DNA from 3 places in the Rhizobium sp. 05N430 genome. Region 2 is predicted to be linked to each of the others. Evidence: predicted binding sites of a transcription regulator. Region 2 holds the regulator's gene; each other region holds the start of a gene.
What was found. The regulator HrcA, encoded in region 2, represses chaperone genes, less so after heat shock. The targets are predictions, from matches to a motif close to GTTAGCACTCNCNNNNNGNGAGTGCTAAC.
Positions count from the first base shown of each region.

Region 1: a site for HrcA is predicted at 2,242-2,270, ahead of groES (co-chaperone GroES). Genes of this name have one in related genera too.
Region 3: a site for HrcA is predicted at 4,293-4,321, ahead of groES (co-chaperone GroES). Genes of this name have one in related genera too.

Region 1 is NZ_JBFTMO010000036.1:268-3,710, forward strand. It holds gene rraA (ribonuclease E activity regulator RraA) at 499-975, opposite strand; partial or broken gene AC1DJO_RS29765 (NtaA/DmoA family FMN-dependent monooxygenase) at 996-2,123, opposite strand; gene groES (co-chaperone GroES) at 2,415-2,729, shown strand; partial or broken gene AC1DJO_RS29775 (chaperonin GroEL) at 2,782-3,443, shown strand, end outside.
Region 2 is NZ_JBFTMO010000005.1:22,532-29,048, forward strand. It holds gene metK (methionine adenosyltransferase) at 1-634, shown strand, start outside; gene trmB (tRNA (guanine(46)-N(7))-methyltransferase TrmB) at 631-1,332, shown strand; gene AC1DJO_RS12800 (BQ00720 family protein) at 1,342-1,599, opposite strand; gene AC1DJO_RS12805 (Hsp20 family protein) at 1,649-2,074, opposite strand; gene AC1DJO_RS12810 (nucleoside hydrolase) at 2,347-3,291, shown strand; gene grpE (nucleotide exchange factor GrpE) at 3,344-3,976, opposite strand; gene hrcA (heat-inducible transcriptional repressor HrcA) at 4,079-5,167, opposite strand; gene rph (ribonuclease PH) at 5,351-6,070, shown strand; gene AC1DJO_RS12830 (VOC family protein) at 6,067-6,483, shown strand; gene rdgB (RdgB/HAM1 family non-canonical purine NTP pyrophosphatase) at 6,492-6,517, shown strand, end outside.
Region 3 is NZ_JBFTMO010000003.1:233,438-239,954, forward strand. It holds gene AC1DJO_RS08560 (MFS transporter) at 1-749, shown strand, start outside; gene AC1DJO_RS08565 (bifunctional riboflavin kinase/FAD synthetase) at 852-1,835, opposite strand; gene AC1DJO_RS08570 (TIGR01459 family HAD-type hydrolase) at 1,850-2,698, opposite strand; gene chrA (chromate efflux transporter) at 2,798-4,207, opposite strand; gene groES (co-chaperone GroES) at 4,376-4,672, shown strand; gene groL (chaperonin GroEL) at 4,729-6,369, shown strand.

The sequences.
Region 1 (3,443 bases), on a different contig from region 2:
ACCGTTTCCTTGGCGTTTGCCTATTTCGGGCCGATCCCGGCTACAATGAGAACGAGTTGCACATCGATCATGATCAGAACCTTCGGATCCAGTGGTCGAGCGCGACTGCGAAGATGATGGAAATCCGACAGTGAAATCCTGCCGGGGAACGTCAACGCGGCCAGCGACCGGCTTTTTCGGATACATCGACGCCGGTCGTCAACACTGATGTTTGTCTGAGCGATACCCACGAATGGGACATTGCCGCAGAAGTGACGTCAGGCGTCCTAAAAGCAGTCCTAGACGAGTTTCATCGCAGGCGAAGTGGATCCCTACGCTGTTCACACCGAAAGCAGTCGGCACGTTGAGTCATAAACCACCTCTTGGAACGCCTGCGCCGGCATAAGTTTCAGAGGCTTGCTCCGCTGCTACAGCGTAGCGTCATGGCGACAGGCATTGCCTCCGCACAATGGCGGCCCCTTTGTTGTCGCCTTTTCAAATGGTTCCGGGTCAGGGTTGCTACAATGCCAATTGGCTGTTGCTCACCAATACGCCGTCGTCGTCAGCATAGAGATGCTGACCAGGTCCGAACGTGATGTTTCCAAACGTGACGATCGCCTGTCGCTGTCCCGCACCCGCCTTGGCGGATCGGCGAGGCGATGTGCCCAAGCAGAAGATTGCTATGTCCACCTCTGAAATTTCGGCGCGGTCGCGCACCGCTCCATTGATGACTAGACCGCCCCAGCCGTTCGCAGCCGCGAGCTTTGCGAGATGACCGCCGACAAGCGCAGTTTTCAAGGAAGCTCCGCCGTCCACGACCAAAACGCCGCCGTCTCCGGGGCGTCCGATCTCTGCTTTGAGGATCGAATTGTCTTCAAAGCAAGACACCGTGGTAATCAGACCTCCAAGCCAACGTCTTTTTCCAAGTTTCAAGAAACTCAACTCGCAATAGGCGAGCTCATCTCCATATTTATCCGAGAGATCTGAGGTATTCATTTCACGCCTGCCTTGGATTGCTAGGAAAAAAGGGCCGAGGGTCGTTCAAGACCGAAGTGATCTCGGAGAGTCTTGCCGACGTACTCGGTTCGGAAGAGTTTTCTCTTTTGAAGTAGCGGCACAACTTCGGAGACGAAGAGGTTGAGTTGACTAGGAAGGATTGGTGGCATCACATTGAACCCATCGGCTGCTCCATATTGAAACCAGTCCTCCATCAGGTCGGCGACCTGCTCGGGAGTGCCCGCGATTGAAAGATGCCCTCTCGCTCCTGCCAAACGATGTAGCAAAGATCGCAACGTCAAGCGTTCGCGGGCAACAAGCGTTACGATTGATTCCGCCCGACTACGTGCGGCCTCAACTGCGGACGGTTCCGGAAAGTCGGAGACTGACAGCACGTCATCAAGCGCCAGATGCGAAAAATCATGGCCGCCAAACCGATTAGAGAGACGTGCCAAACCTACGACAGGATGCGAAAGTTCATTGAGTTCTCGCTCGAGTTCGCGTGCCTCGGCTTCAGTCGATCCAATTGTAGGGCTTACCCCTGGTAAGACGAGAAGCTGGCCCGTGTCGCGCCCGAGCGCAGAGGCGCGTGTACGCAGATCTGTCGCGAAATCTAAAGCCAAAGCTTTTTCCTGATGAGCTGTAAATATCGCTTCAGCCGAGCGCGCGGCAAATTGACGGCCTGCAGGTGACGAACCCGCCTGCACAAGGACCGGTCGACCTTGGGGTCCGCGTGGGACATTCAGCGGACCGTTGACCTTGAAGAAGCGTCCAGCGTGATTGATCGCTCTGATCTTTGACGGATCGATATACCGGCCGGAATAGCGATCGTCCGTCGTTGCATCGTCGCCCCAGCTATCCCAAAGCTCCGTCACCACTTCCATGTATTCAGCGGCCCGCTCGTAGCGTTCGTCGTGGGGAAGCTGCACCTGACCGAAATTTCCAGCCGCACCCGACGCTCAGCTTGTCACGATGTTCCATCCAATCCGACCTTTGCTGATGTGATCCAGCGTGGAGAACTGACGGGCAAGATTGTAAGGCTCGGTGTGGGTGGTGGATGCGGTAGCAATCAAGCCTATATGTTCGGTGACGCCCGCAAGAGCGGCAACCGTGGTTATAGGTTCGAGCCTGCCGGCAACGCTCGAAATCCGACGAGAATTGCATGCTCATCTCCGTTTCATGACACTGCCAAAGGTGGCAAAAAATCATGCATCCATCAACGGTTTTCTTAAACCTTCGAAGGCGTTTATCGTTCCTCTCCAGCATGTTAGCAGCCGCCGGGGTAGAGTGCTAATTTTTCTTGCCGACCCTCTTGAAATCAAAAAATCTCGAAAATAAATTTTCCCCGCGAACGCTCAGATGAGGTTCGCACCCGTCCGGATTGGTCACCCGGTCCGGCAGGGGATTTTGCGTCATCTTTTTGTCCAATGGAGGAAAACATGTCGTTCCGACCGCTTCATGATCGCATTCTTGTCCGCCGGGTCGAATCCGAAGAAAAGACCAAGGGTGGGATCATCATCCCTGACACTGCCAAGGAAAAGCCGCAGGAAGGCGAAGTCGTCGCCGTCGGTCTTGGTGCACGCAACGAGGCCGGCCAGATCCAGGCGCTCGACGTCAAGGCTGGCGACCGCATTCTGTTCGGCAAATGGTCCGGCACCGAAATCAAGATCAACGGCGAAGACCTGCTGATCATGAAGGAAAGCGACGTCTTGGGCATTATCGAAGCTCAGGCCGAGCAGAAGCGCGCCGCGTAATCACGCATTACCGCCCATCAGTCAAAAAGCTGCCTATTGAAGGAGTGAACAAATGGCTGCGAAAGAAGTCAAATTCAACACCGATGCCCGTGAACGCATGTTGCGTGGGGTCGATGTCCTTGCCAACGCCGTGAAGGTCACGCTCGGCCCGAAAGGCCGCAACGTCGTCATCGACAAGTCTTACGGCGCGCCACGCATCACCAAGGACGGCGTCTCCGTCGCCAAAGAGATCGAACTGGAAGACAAGTTCGAGAACATGGGGGCACAGATGCTGCGCGAGGTGGCATCGAAGACCAACGATCTCGCCGGCGACGGTACCACCACCGCAACTGTCCTCGCCCAGGCGATCGTCAAGGAAGGCGCCAAGGCCGTCGCCTCCGGTCTGAACCCGATGGACCTTAAGCGCGGCATCGATGGAAAAGGTCGGCAACGAAGGCGTCATTACCGTCGAGGAAGCCAAGACCGCCGAGACCGAGCTCGAAGTTGTCGAAGGCATGCAATTCGACCGCGGTTACCTCTCGCCGTACTTCGTAACCAATCAGGACAAGATGCGCGTCGAGTTCGAGGACCCCTATATCCTCATCCACGAGAAAAAGCTGTCGAACCTTCAGTCCTTGCTGCCGGTCCTCGAAGCCGTCGTGCAGTCCTCCAAACCGCTGCTGATTATCGCGGAAGACGTCGAGGGCGAAGCTCTTGCTACGCTCGTCGTCAACA
Region 2 (6,517 bases):
GATCGTTCTGTCAACGCAGCATCTCGACGAGAGCTGGGATTCGAAGAAGGTTCGCGCCGTCGTCGAGCCCTATATCCGCGAAGCTCTCGGCGACCTGCCGATCGCCAGCGACTGCAAGTGGTACATCAACCCCACCGGCAAGTTCGTCATCGGCGGTCCGGATGGTGACGCCGGCCTCACCGGCCGCAAGATCATCGTCGATACCTATGGCGGCGCAGCCCCGCATGGCGGCGGCGCATTCTCCGGCAAGGACACGACCAAGGTTGACCGTTCGGCCGCCTACGCCGCCCGCTACCTCGCCAAGAACGTCGTTGCCGCCGGTCTCGCAGACAGCTGCACGATCCAGCTTTCCTACGCCATCGGCGTTGCCCAGCCGCTGTCGATTTATGTCGATCTGCACCAGACCGGTAAGGGCGTGACGGAAGACCAGGTCGAAGCGGCGATCCGCAAGAACATGGACCTGTCGCCGACGGGTATCCGCCGTCACCTCGACCTCAACAAGCCGATCTATGCCAAGACCTCCGCTTACGGACATTTCGGCCGCAAGGCTGGCCGTGACGGCTCGTTCTCCTGGGAGCGCACCGATCTGGTGAAGGGCCTGAAGGAAGCGATCAAGGTCAAGGCTGTAGCATGACGGATATGGAACGCCGCGGACGCGCGACCGAAGCCTTCTTCGGCCGCCGCAAAGGAAAGGCCCTCCGCGGACAACAGGCGGAAAAGCTGAGTACTCTGCTCCCGGCTTTCCTCGTCGATCTTTCAGCGGCTCATCCCGAGCCGCTGAAAAGCCTTTTCCCGGTGCCAGTGGAGAAACTCCGCCTGGAAATCGGCTTCGGCGGCGGCGAGCATCTGATCCACCGCGCCCAGGAATTGTCCTCCACCGGCTTTATCGGTGTTGAGCCGTTCATCAATTCCATGCAGAAGCTGCTTGCCAGCGTCCAGGACAAGGGTGCCAGAAACGTCCGCGTCTATAACGACGATGCGACGCAGCTGCTCGACTGGCTGCCCGATGGCTGCCTTGACCAGATCGATCTGCTCTATCCCGATCCCTGGCCCAAGCGGAAGCATTGGAAACGCCGCTTCGTCTCGCAGACGAACCTCGCGCGGTTCCATCGCGTGCTGAAGCCCGGCGGACTGTTCTGCTTCGCTTCGGATATCGATACTTATGTGAACTGGACGCTGCTGAAATGCCGCGACCACGGCGGCTTCGACTGGCTGGCAAGCAATGCCACCGACTGGCTGACGCCCTATGAGGGCTGGCCAAGCACCCGCTACGAAGCCAAGGCGCGGCGTGAAGGCCGCTCTTCCGCCTATCTGACTTTCAAGAAAATATAAGCCTGCAACTTAGTGCAGGCTTACCGTCTTCAGTTCGTCCTCGGCAGCCTTGAAGAAGGTGCTCGAGCGATTGTCTGTCAACAGGATCGGCGTGCCGTCCGCGCCGAACAGGGCCCATAAATCGACGCCAGGGTCGATATCGGGCGCTTCGGGGAAGCACTTCGATACTTCTTCGTTACGCATCTTGCGGACGTAGGCGACCTCGCCGTTGCCGATACCGGCAAGTTCGGATTTGGTCAGGTGAGAATTCGCTTCTTTCATCAACATTCCTGTACCTCCAAGAGAAGGGACTAACGGCTCAACTCGAACCGTTGTCCTACTGTGGGACCGAAATGTTAATTTTCTTGACCATGCGGGCGGGCTCCGGCCGAATAAGATCGACTGAAAGCAAACCGTTTTTTAGCCCTGCGCCAAGCACTTGCATGCCATCGGCAAGCACGAAAGTACGTTGAAACTGGCGGGCTGCGATACCGCGGTAGAGATACTCGCGCTCGCCCTGCTCGACCTGCCGGCCGCGGATCAAAAGCTGGTTTTCTTCCGTCGTCACATCCAGCTCATCCTCACCGAAACCGGCAACGGCAAGCGTGATTCGAAGACGCTCGGGCTGGTCATGACCGGCGGCAATGCGCTCGATATTATAGGGGGGATAGCCATCGCTTGCCTTGGAAATACGCTCCAGCGTCTTTTCCATGGCGTCGAAGCCCAGAAGCAGCGGGCTGGCGAAGGGAGTGATACGGCTCATGTTTCAAGTCCTTGATGCAAGCGACCTTTCCGGACCTAAACTAGCATCCGGCTGTTGCTAATATGGGAATTGGCGGGCAGCCGCGCAAGGTTTTGCGGACCTCGCGACAGGACTGGGAAATTTTAGGGTAAACGGTGCCTTCGTCCTTGCTTGACAAAGCGCATGCGGGCTCGCATCAAATCGTCACCCGTAAGGGCTGCGCCGATTTGCGACGCAATCATAAACAAATGGTGCCTGCCAGAACGACGTGCACCTGAGGAGGGACGACGTATATGGCAAACCCCAGAAAGATCATCATCGATACCGATCCCGGCCAGGACGATGCCGCGGCGATCATGCTCGCCTTCGGCAGCCCCGAAGAACTCGAAATTCTCGGTATCACCACGGTCGCCGGCAATGTGCCGCTGTCCTATACCAGCCGCAACGCGCGCATCATCTGCGAGCTCTGCCAGCGCACCGATATCAAGGTCTTTGCCGGCGCCGACAAGCCGATCGCCCGCAAACTCGTCACCGCTGAACACGTCCACGGCAAGACCGGCCTCGACGGCCCGACGCTGCCGGAGCCGACCATGCCGCTGCAGGCACAGCATTCCGTCGATTTCATCGTCGAGACGCTGCGCCGCGAGCCTGAAGGCAGCGTGACGCTCTGCACGCTCGGCCCGCTCACCAATATCGGCCTCGCCTTCCAGAAGGCGCCTGACATCGTTGCGCGCGTCCGCGAGCTTGTCATGATGGGCGGCGGCTTCTTCGAGGGCGGCAACATCACGCCGGCCGCCGAATTCAACATCTATGTCGATCCCGAGGCTGCCGACATCGTGTTCCGCTCCGGCGTGCCCGTGGTGATGATGCCGCTCGACGTGACGCACCAGTTGCTGACCCGCAAGGACCGCGTCAAGCGCATGGCCGACCTCGGCACGGCGCCTGCACAGGCGATGGTGGAGATGCTGGAGTTCTTCGAGCGCTTCGATATCGAGAAATACGGTTCCGACGGCGGCCCGTTGCACGACCCGACCGTTGTTGCCTACCTCCTGAAGCCAGAGCTCTTCAAGGGCCGGGAATGCAATGTCGAGATCGAGGTGAAGTCGGAACTGACCGTCGGCATGACGGTCGTCGACTGGTGGCATGTGACCGACCGTAAGCGCAATGCCAAGGTGATGCGCTTTGTCGATGCCGATGGTTTCTTCGATCTGCTGATCGAGCGTTTCGCCCGCATCTGAGCGAAGAACAAAGACCAAAAGAAAAGGGCCGCTTCTCAGCGGCCCTTTTTCATTATGCGTCCTTCTGATCCAGATAGGAATTGGCAGCCTCTGCCTCGGGCTTCGGACCGCCCTTGGCGACGCCGACCATGGCCGGGCGCAGCACGCGCTCGCCGATCGTGAAGCCGGCCTGCACCACCTGGACGACGGTGTTGTTCGGAACTTCCGTGTTCGGCACTTCGAACATCGCCTGATGGAAGTTCGGGTCGAACTTCTGGCCGACAGGATCGAGCTGGCGAACGCCATGGCGCTCGAGCGTCGAGAGCATGGAGCGCTCGGTCATCTCGACACCTTCGATCAGGGTCGTCAGGCCAGCCTCGCCCGCAGCCTTGGCTTCGGCCGGAATGGCATCGAGCGCCCGGCGCAGGTTGTCGGATACGGCGAGCATGTCACGCGCGAAACCAGCAACGGAATAGGACTTCGCGTCCTTCACTTCACGCTCGGTGCGGCGGCGCAGGTTGTCCATCTCTGCGGCGAGGCGCAGATAGCGGTCGCGCAGCTCGGCATTTTCTGCCTTCACGAGTTCCAACGGATCCGGCTGGGACGATGCCTCAGCGGCCGCTTCATTCTCGACGTTTGCGGCTGCGTCCGCAGCAGCGTCAGCCGCAACAGCCTCAGGTCCGTTTTTCGTCGTTTCGTCAGTCATGACGGTCTCCGGGTAAAGGGTTCTTTCGGGATGCGCCCGATATCGAGCTTTGACCGCAAAAAATCAAGTCTGCGTGACAAAGAACCGGAAATTCCGGCTTTTTCAGAGCGACCCGCGCGACAGGCGGGAAATCAGCTGGGCGGTATAATCGACCATCGGCACGATACGGGAGTAATTCAGCCGGGTCGGACCGATGACGCCGACGGCACCGACGATGCGGTCGTCGTCGTCACGATAGGGCGCGACGATCAGCGAAGAGCCGGATAGCGAGAAGAGCTTGTTTTCGGAACCGATGAAGATGCGCACGCCCGGGCCGCTTTCCGCCAGATTCAGCAGCTCGATCAGGCTGTCCTTCTTTTCGAGATCATCGAACAGCATGCGCAGGCGGTCGAGGTCACCGACGCTGTCCAGACCCTCGAGCAGGTTGGCCCGGCCCCGGATGATCAGCTGCGCCGGCTTGCCTTCATCCGGGCTGCCGGACCAGACGGCAATGCCGCGCTCCACAAGGTCGCGCGACAAGGCATCGAGTTCGTGGCGCACATCCGTTTTCAGCCGGTCGAGTTGCTTGCGCAATTCCGGCAGCGTCTGGCCGGTCATGTGGGCGTTGAGGAAGTTGGCGGCTTCGGTCAGCTGCGACGACGTCACGCCCGCCGGAAGCTCGATGATCCGGTTTTCGACCTGATCATGTTCGCCGACGAGTACCGCGAGTGCCTTCGTCGGTTCCAGGCGGATGAACTCGACATGTTTCAACACCGGATCGTTCTTCGAGGTGATGACCAGGCCGGCGCCGCGGGAAATCCCCGACAGCATCCGGCTTGCCTCGTTCATCATCGATTCCACCGGATTGTCGCGGCTTTCGGCGCGCACCTGGCGATCGATGCTGGCGCGCTCTTCGGCCGAGAGGTCTCCGACCTGCATGAAGGCATCGACGAAGAACCGGAGCCCGACCTGGGTCGGCAGACGCCCGGCGCTGATATGCGGCGAATAGATGAGCCCCAGCTCTTCCAGATCGCTCATCACATTGCGGACCGAGGCCGGGGACAGCGACATAGGAAGAATACGGGAGAGGTTTCGCGAGCCGAGCGGCTCACCGTTTTCCAGATAGCCTTCGACGATACGGCGGAAGATTTCCTTCGAGCGTTCATCCAGCGCAGCAACGGCATCCGAAACCGACGTAGATCTGAAGCCCATGAATTCTGAAACACCCACGCTGATGACAATCTGCAAAATATAATCAATCTCACCCGCGTGGCAAAAGGGAATTTGCAAATGACCGCAGCCAATCGTAGAAGCGGGGCAGCATCACGAAACAACGCATGATCATGCCGTGCCGCCACCCGCGGCCTAACGGCCTCATGCATCAGGAGACAGAGAATGCGGCCGTCAGGCAGAAAAACCGACCAGATGCGCAAGGTCAGCTTCGAGCGCAACTTTTCCAAGCATGCCGAAGGCTCCTGTCTCGTGAAATTCGGCGATACGCATGTGCTGTGCACGGCAAGCCTCGAAGAAAAGACGCCGCCGTGGCTGCGCAACACCGGCAAGGGCTGGGTCACATCCGAATACGGCATGCTGCCGCGCGCCACGGGCGAGCGCATGAAGCGTGAAGCGGCGACCGGCAAGCAGGGTGGGCGTACGCAGGAAATTCAGCGCCTGATCGGCCGCTCGCTGCGCGCTGTCGTCGATCTCACCGCGCTCGGCGAACGCCAGATCACCATCGACTGCGACGTTATCCAGGCCGACGGCGGCACGCGCACGGCCTCGATCACCGGTGGCTGGATCGCGCTTTACGACTGCCTGAAGTGGATGGAAAGCCGCAACATGATCAAGGTCGATCGTGTTCTCAAGGACCACGTCGCGGCCATCTCCTGCGGCATCTTCGCCAGCCAGCCGGTCATCGATCTCGACTATATCGAGGACTCCTCGGCCGAGACCGATGCGAACTTTGTCATGACGGGTGCCGGCGGCATCGTCGAAATTCAGGGAACGGCCGAAGGCACGCCGTTCAGCGAAGCCGAATTCGCATCGCTGATGGGCCTCGCAAAGAACGGCATTGCCGAACTCGTGGAACTGCAGAAGCAGGCCATCGCCGGGTGAACGACATGCTTGAGGGCATGCTGGAAACGGCGCTTTACGCGAAGGATCTGGATGGAGCGGAAGCCTTCTATGAAGGCATTCTCGGTCTTTCCAAAATCACGCGGGCTGCCAACCGGCATGTCTTCTTTCGGTGCGGTCCTGGGGTGTTGCTGATCTTCAACCCGGACGAGACGGTCAAGCCACCGGCGCCGGGCGCGCTTCAGGTTCCGCCGCATGGCACCAAGGGACCGGGCCACGCCTGCTTCCGCGTTTCGGCCGGGAATATCGATGCGATGGCCGCCAGGCTGACGGAGGCCGGCATCGCCATCGAATCCGAAGTTCACTGGCCGAATGGCGGCCGCTCGATCTACTTTCGCGATCCGGAAGGCAACAGCCTGGAATGCGCCGAAGCCCGTATCTGGGGCATCGAATAGGAAACAGAATGCGCAAGCTCGACACCAAGACCAT
Region 3 (6,517 bases), on a different contig from region 2:
TGATCTCCGCCTATGACTGGCGCACCGCAATGCTGATGATCGGCATCGGCGCCTGGATCCTTCTGATCCCGGCAGCCCTCCTCATCCGCCGCGCGCCGTCTCCGGCAAGCGATCCCGGCACGGTGGAAACCACAAGCGGCGAGCGGCCCTCGCTCGGCAAGATCTTCCGGTCGCCGCAGTTCCTGGTTCTGGGCGGCACCTTCTTTGCCTGCTGCGCGGCCCATTCCGGGCCGATCTTTCATATGGTGAGCTACGCGACGATCTGCGGCGTGGCGCCGATGGCGTCGGTCAGCATCTACAGCGTCGAGGGACTTGCCGGTCTCGGCGGGCGGCTGCTCTATGGCAGCCTTGCGGACAGGTTCGGCGTCAAGCCGGTTCTGGTCGCCGGGCTGCTGGTGCAGGCGGCAGCGCTGGCGGCCTATCTTGCGGTCAGCGAACTCGGGCAGTTCTATGCGCTCGCGGTGATCTTCGGCAGCGCCTATGGCGGGGTGATGCCGCTCTATGCGGTGCTGGCGCGCGAATATTTCGGGCCGAAAGTGATCGGCACCGTATTCGGCGCGGCGACGATGCTGTCGAGCATCGGCATGGCCTTCGGGCCGCTGATCGGCGGCTGGATATTCGATACCTACCAGAACTATTCGTGGCTGTTCATCGGCTCGGCGCTGGTGGGGCTCGGTGCGGCAGCGATCGCGCTTGCCTTTCCGCCGCTGGCGCGGGGGAAGCAGGCGCCTGCATTGGGTGCTGCCTAAGCCAATGTAGCGGGCTTGGCCCCCTCATCCGGCCTTCGGCCACCTTCTCCCCAGCGGGGAGAAGAGGCCGGCAGGCAGATGAGGGGGCTACACGGCAGAACGTCAGCTGAAGCAGAGCAAGTGGTCGAGTTCGCCGAGCGGCTGCACGCCCGAAAGCAGCGCCCTCGCCTCTTCCTCGTCGCGCTTGATCTGCACGACGAGCGGGTCGAGCCCGTCGAATTTCAGCTCGGGACGGAGATAGCCGAAGAAGGAGACTGAACAGACCTGGCCATAGAGATCGCCGCTGAAATCGAAGACGTAGGTTTCGAGCAGCGGCGCGCCGTTTTCCGTCACCGTCGGGCGGCGGCCGTAGCTGGCGACGGCGTCGTGGAGCGTGCCGTTCTGCAGGCGGAAGCGGACGGCATAAATGCCGGAAGCGAGTTCGACTTCGGGCGGCAGCTGCATGTTGGCTGTCGGAAAACCCAGCTGGCGGCCAAGCTTTTCGCCGCCGATAATCTCCGCCTCGACGGTGTAGTGATAGCCGAGCTGGGCCGCCGCCTCGCTGACTTCGCCATTCTTCAGCTGCGCCCGGATGCGGCTCGACGAGACGACGTCGGCATTCTCATCGCGGTAGGCGTCTATCAGCGTGACACCGAAACCGTATTTCTGGCCGGCATCCATGAGGAAGGCCGGACCGCCCTCGCGGCCCTTGCCGAAATGGAAATCGACGCCGGTGACGACTTCCGAGGCACCCAGCCAATCCTTGAGGATGCCGTGGATGAAATCATCAGGCGAACGCTGCGAGAATTCGCGGTCGAAGGGGTATTCGATGACGGCGCTGAAGCCGAGAGCTTCGAGGATGCGAGCCTTCAAAGGCGCGGGCGTGATGCGGAAGACCGGGCTCTCGGGCCGGAAGACGGTGCGCGGATGCGGCTCGAAGGTCAGCACCAGGGCCGGAACACCACGCGCCCGCGCAATCTCCAATGCCCGCGTCAGCACCGATTGATGGCCGCGATGCAGGCCATCGAAATTGCCGATGGCGATCACCCCGCCCTTCAGATGGGCTGGCAGCGGTTCACGGGTTTCGTTGCGGTGAAAGACGGTCATCGGCGGGCTTCTTCTTATGCGAGGCGCGGCATCCACCACTTGGGCGTTGCCTTTTCACGCTCGAGATAGGCGTGCAGGATTGCCTCGTCCGTCTCGCCGTTCAGCGTGTATTCCTTGGCGTGGATGCCGCCGCTGATATAGAGAAGATCGAGGCCGTAATCGAGAGCGCCGCGCACATCCGTCGGCATGCCATCGCCGATGGCGAGGATGCGGCTCTTCGGGAAGTCGCCGCGAAGCTCTTTCGCGGTTTCCAGCACGGCTTCATAGATCGGCGTATGCGGTTTGCCGGCAATGCGGGTGGCGCCGCCGAGCTGGTTATAATAGGCAGCCATAGCGCCGGCGCAGGGGATCATCTTGTGGCCGCGCTCGACGACGAGATCCGGATTGGCGCAGATCATCGGCACGTTTCGCGACTGAAACTCTTTCAGCATCTCGGTGTAGTCTTCCGGCACTTCCTGCTCGTCATCGAAGAAGCCGGTGCAGACGACGGATTCCGCTTCCGTCGCATCGACGCGCTCGACGCCCAGGCCTTCGATGATGGCGATGTCGCGTTCGGGGCCGAGCAGGAAGACCTTCTTCGGGCCTTCGGCGATCAGGCCGCGGGTGACGTCGCCGGAGGTGATGATCCGGTCATAGGCGCCGTCCTGGATGCCGATATGGCGGAGCTGATCGACGACCAGAGGCGCGATACGCGGCGAATTGGTGATGAGAACGACCGTCAGGCCTTCGCCGCGGGCGGCTTCGAGGGCGGCAGCCGCCTTGGGGAAGGGATCGACGCCATTGTGCAGGACGCCCCAGACATCGCAGAACACCGCGTCATACTGGCTGGTGATCTCTGCAAAACTTCCGATGCGCTTGGCCATTCCGATATCCCATTTGCGTTCAGTCAGGCGTGACATTGCAAAGGCCCGGCGGGATGGCAAGGTTTTTTCGGCCCGGCGCCGCAAAAACAGCCGGGCGCGCTAGAGAAGCAACTCGACGCCGCGCACGGCCAGCCCGGCTGTAGCCGCGAAGCCGAGAATGCTGACGATGCCGAGCTTGAAGCGGAAAAGCATGATGCAGGCAGCCACGAAGATCAGCGCCGCGGCAATGTTCAAACTGCTCCAGACCGGCCAGGCGAGGCTGACGAGCGGCAGGCCGGTGGCGCGAGAGAGAAGCGCGATATTGCCGACATCGGCAAAGAGAACATGCAGGCCAAACCAGAGCGCCAGATTGAGGATGACGCCGACGACGGCAGCAGTGATCGCCGACAGGGCCGCCGACAGTATCTTGTTCTGGCGGAGCTTCTCCACATAGGGCGCACCGGCGAAGATCCAGATGAAGCTCGGCACGAAGGTTGCCCAGGCGGCGAGGCTGGCGCCGATCACGCCGCCGAACAGCGGGTCGATGCCGAGCGCATTGCGGAAACCGGCCATGAAGCCGACGAAACAGAGGACAAGCACCAGCGGACCCGGCGTCGTCTCGGCCAGCGCAAGACCATCCAGCATCTCGCCGGGGCGCAGCCAGGCATAATGCTCCACCGCTACCTGCGCGACATAGGAGAGCACAGCATAAGCGCCGCCGAAGGTGACGACCGCCATCTTGGAGAAGAAGACAAAGACGGCGGCGAAGACATTGGTCTCGCCGCTCAGCGCCTCGGCAATCAGATCCTGCGGACCATGAATCTCGCGGACGATCAGCAGCGGAAACTGCCAGACGATCACCCAGAAAGCGAGGATCAGGAACGGCCTGGCGATATTTCGGCTGGTCAGCCCTGACAGCATTTCCTTGGCGGGCTTCGAGGCTTCGGCTGGCGCCACTCCCTCCACCTTTCTCCTGCGGCGCTCGACGAGGAAGCCGGCAATGCCTGCAGCAAGGACGACGAGCGGGAACGGCAGATTGAGCAGGAAGAGCGCCACGAAAGAGGCAGCAGCCACATAATAGTGAAAGCGCGATTTCAGCGCCCGGCCGGCGACGCGCATCAGCGCCTCGATGACGACGGCGAGCACGGCCGCTTTGAGGCCGAAGAACAGAGCGAGCAGCCACTCGGCATTCTGGAAATAGGCATAGAGACCGGAGAGGACCAGGATGACCAGAAAGCCTGGCAGGATGAAGAGCAGGCCGGCGACGATGCCGCCACGCACGCCATGCATCAGCCAGCCGATATAGGTGGCAAGCTGCTGGGCCTCGGGGCCCGGCAACAGCATGCAATAGTTCAAGGCATGCAGAAAACGGTCCTCGGAAATCCAGCGCTTTTCCTCGACCACGGTTTTGTGCATCAGGGCGATCTGCCCGGCAGGACCGCCGAAGCTCAGACAGCCGATACGCGCCCAGACGGCAAATGCCTCGGAAAAAGCGGGCCGTGGCAGGGGCTCGGCAACCACGTCAGACAAATCCCCTCACCTCTCCACAATTCCGGCGCAAAAATCCGTGAATGGTTTCCTTGACTCTTTCTGGAGCCATCCCTAAATGCACGTCGCTAGCACTCCTCAACGGAGAGTGCTAACACTCATCCATGTGGACCCCGGTCCGCGAATGTCATTTGATCGAGGGATTAGACAATGGCAAGCACCAACTTCCGCCCCCTTCACGATCGCGTCGTTGTTCGCCGCGTTGAGTCCGAAGAAAAGACCAAGGGTGGCATCATCATCCCGGACACCGCCAAGGAAAAGCCGCAGGAAGGCGAAATCGTCGCCGTCGGTTCGGGCGCTCGTGACGAGTCCGGCAAGGTCGTCGCTCTCGACGTCAAGGCTGGCGACCGCGTTCTGTTCGGCAAGTGGTCGGGCACCGAAGTCAAGATCAACGGCGAAGACCTTCTGATCATGAAGGAAGCCGACATCATGGGCATCATCGGCTAATCAGCCGGTTATCCCGTTCAGATTATCGCTGACACCCCTTTTCAGGAGTTCTCAAAATGGCAGCTAAAGAAGTAAAGTTCGGCCGCTCTGCGCGCGAAAAGATGCTGCGCGGCGTCGATATCCTCGCTGACGCAGTGCAGGTCACCCTCGGTCCGAAGGGCCGTAACGTTGTTATCGACAAGTCCTTCGGCGCTCCGCGCATCACCAAGGACGGTGTTTCGGTCGCCAAGGAAATCGAACTCGAAGACAAGTTCGAAAACATGGGCGCCCAGATGGTCCGCGAAGTTGCTTCGAAGACCAACGACATCGCCGGCGACGGCACCACGACGGCAACCGTTCTGGCCCGCGCTATCGTTCGCGAAGGCGCAAAGGCTGTTGCAGCCGGCATGAACCCGATGGACCTGAAGCGCGGTATCGACCTCGCTGTTGCAGAAGTCGTCAAGGACCTGCAGGCGAAGGCCAAGAAGATCTCCACCTCGGCTGAAGTTGCCCAGGTCGGCACGATCTCCGCAAACGGCGACAAGCAGGTTGGCGAAGACATCGCTGAAGCCATGCAGAAGGTCGGCAACGAAGGTGTCATCACCGTCGAAGAAGCCAAGACCGCTGAAACCGAACTCGAAGTCGTCGAAGGCATGCAGTTCGACCGCGGCTACCTCAGCCCGTACTTCGTGACCAACCCGGAAAAGATGATCGCCGACCTCGACGACGCTTACATTCTCCTCCACGAGAAGAAGCTCTCGAACCTGCAGGCGATGCTCCCGGTTCTCGAAGCCGTCGTTCAGACCGGCAAGCCGCTCCTCATCATCGCTGAAGACGTCGAAGGCGAAGCTCTTGCTACGCTCGTCGTCAACAAGCTGCGTGGCGGCCTGAAGATCGCTGCCGTCAAGGCTCCTGGCTTCGGCGACCGCCGCAAGGCCATGCTGGAGGACATCGCTATCCTCACGGGCGGCACTGTCATCTCCGAAGACCTGGGCATCAAGCTCGAATCCGTAACGCTCGACATGCTCGGCCGTTCGAAGAAGGTTTCGATCTCCAAGGAAAACACCACGATCGTCGACGGCGCTGGCGCCAAGTCCGACATCGAAGGCCGCGTTGCGCAGATCAAGGCTCAGATCGAAGAAACCTCTTCCGATTATGACCGCGAAAAGCTGCAGGAACGCCTTGCCAAGCTCGCTGGCGGCGTTGCCGTCATCCGCGTTGGCGGCTCCACGGAAATCGAAGTCAAGGAAAAGAAGGACCGCATCGACGACGCTCTGAACGCGACGCGCGCGGCTGTTCAGGAAGGTATCGTCCCCGGCGGCGGTATCGCTCTGCTCCGTTCCTCGACGAAGATCACTGCCAAGGGCGTGAACGACGACCAGGAAGCTGGCGTCAACATCGTCCGCAAGGCTCTGCAGTCGCTGGTTCGCCAGATCGCTGAGAACGCTGGCGATGAAGCTTCGATCGTTGTCGGCAAGGTTCTCGACAAGAACGAAGACAACTACGGCTACAACGCCCAGACGTCTGAATATGGCGACATGATTGCCATGGGCATCGTCGACCCGGTCAAGGTTGTCCGTACGGCTCTGCAGAACGCAGCTTCGGTTGCTTCGCTGCTGATCACCACGGAAGCCATGATTGCCGAGCTGCCGAAGAAGGACGCTCCTGGTGGCATGCCTGGCGGCATGGGCGGCATGGGCGGTATGGACATGATGTGATCAGACCATAAGGTCTGATTGCAGCACTGTCCGTGAAACCCGCCCATACATGTAAAGTGCTTCAGCGCGTCAAGCGCGCTGAAGAGGCGGCATGGACATGATGTAAGACCTTCGGGTCTGACATCTGAGTCAACCGGTTCAGTTACGG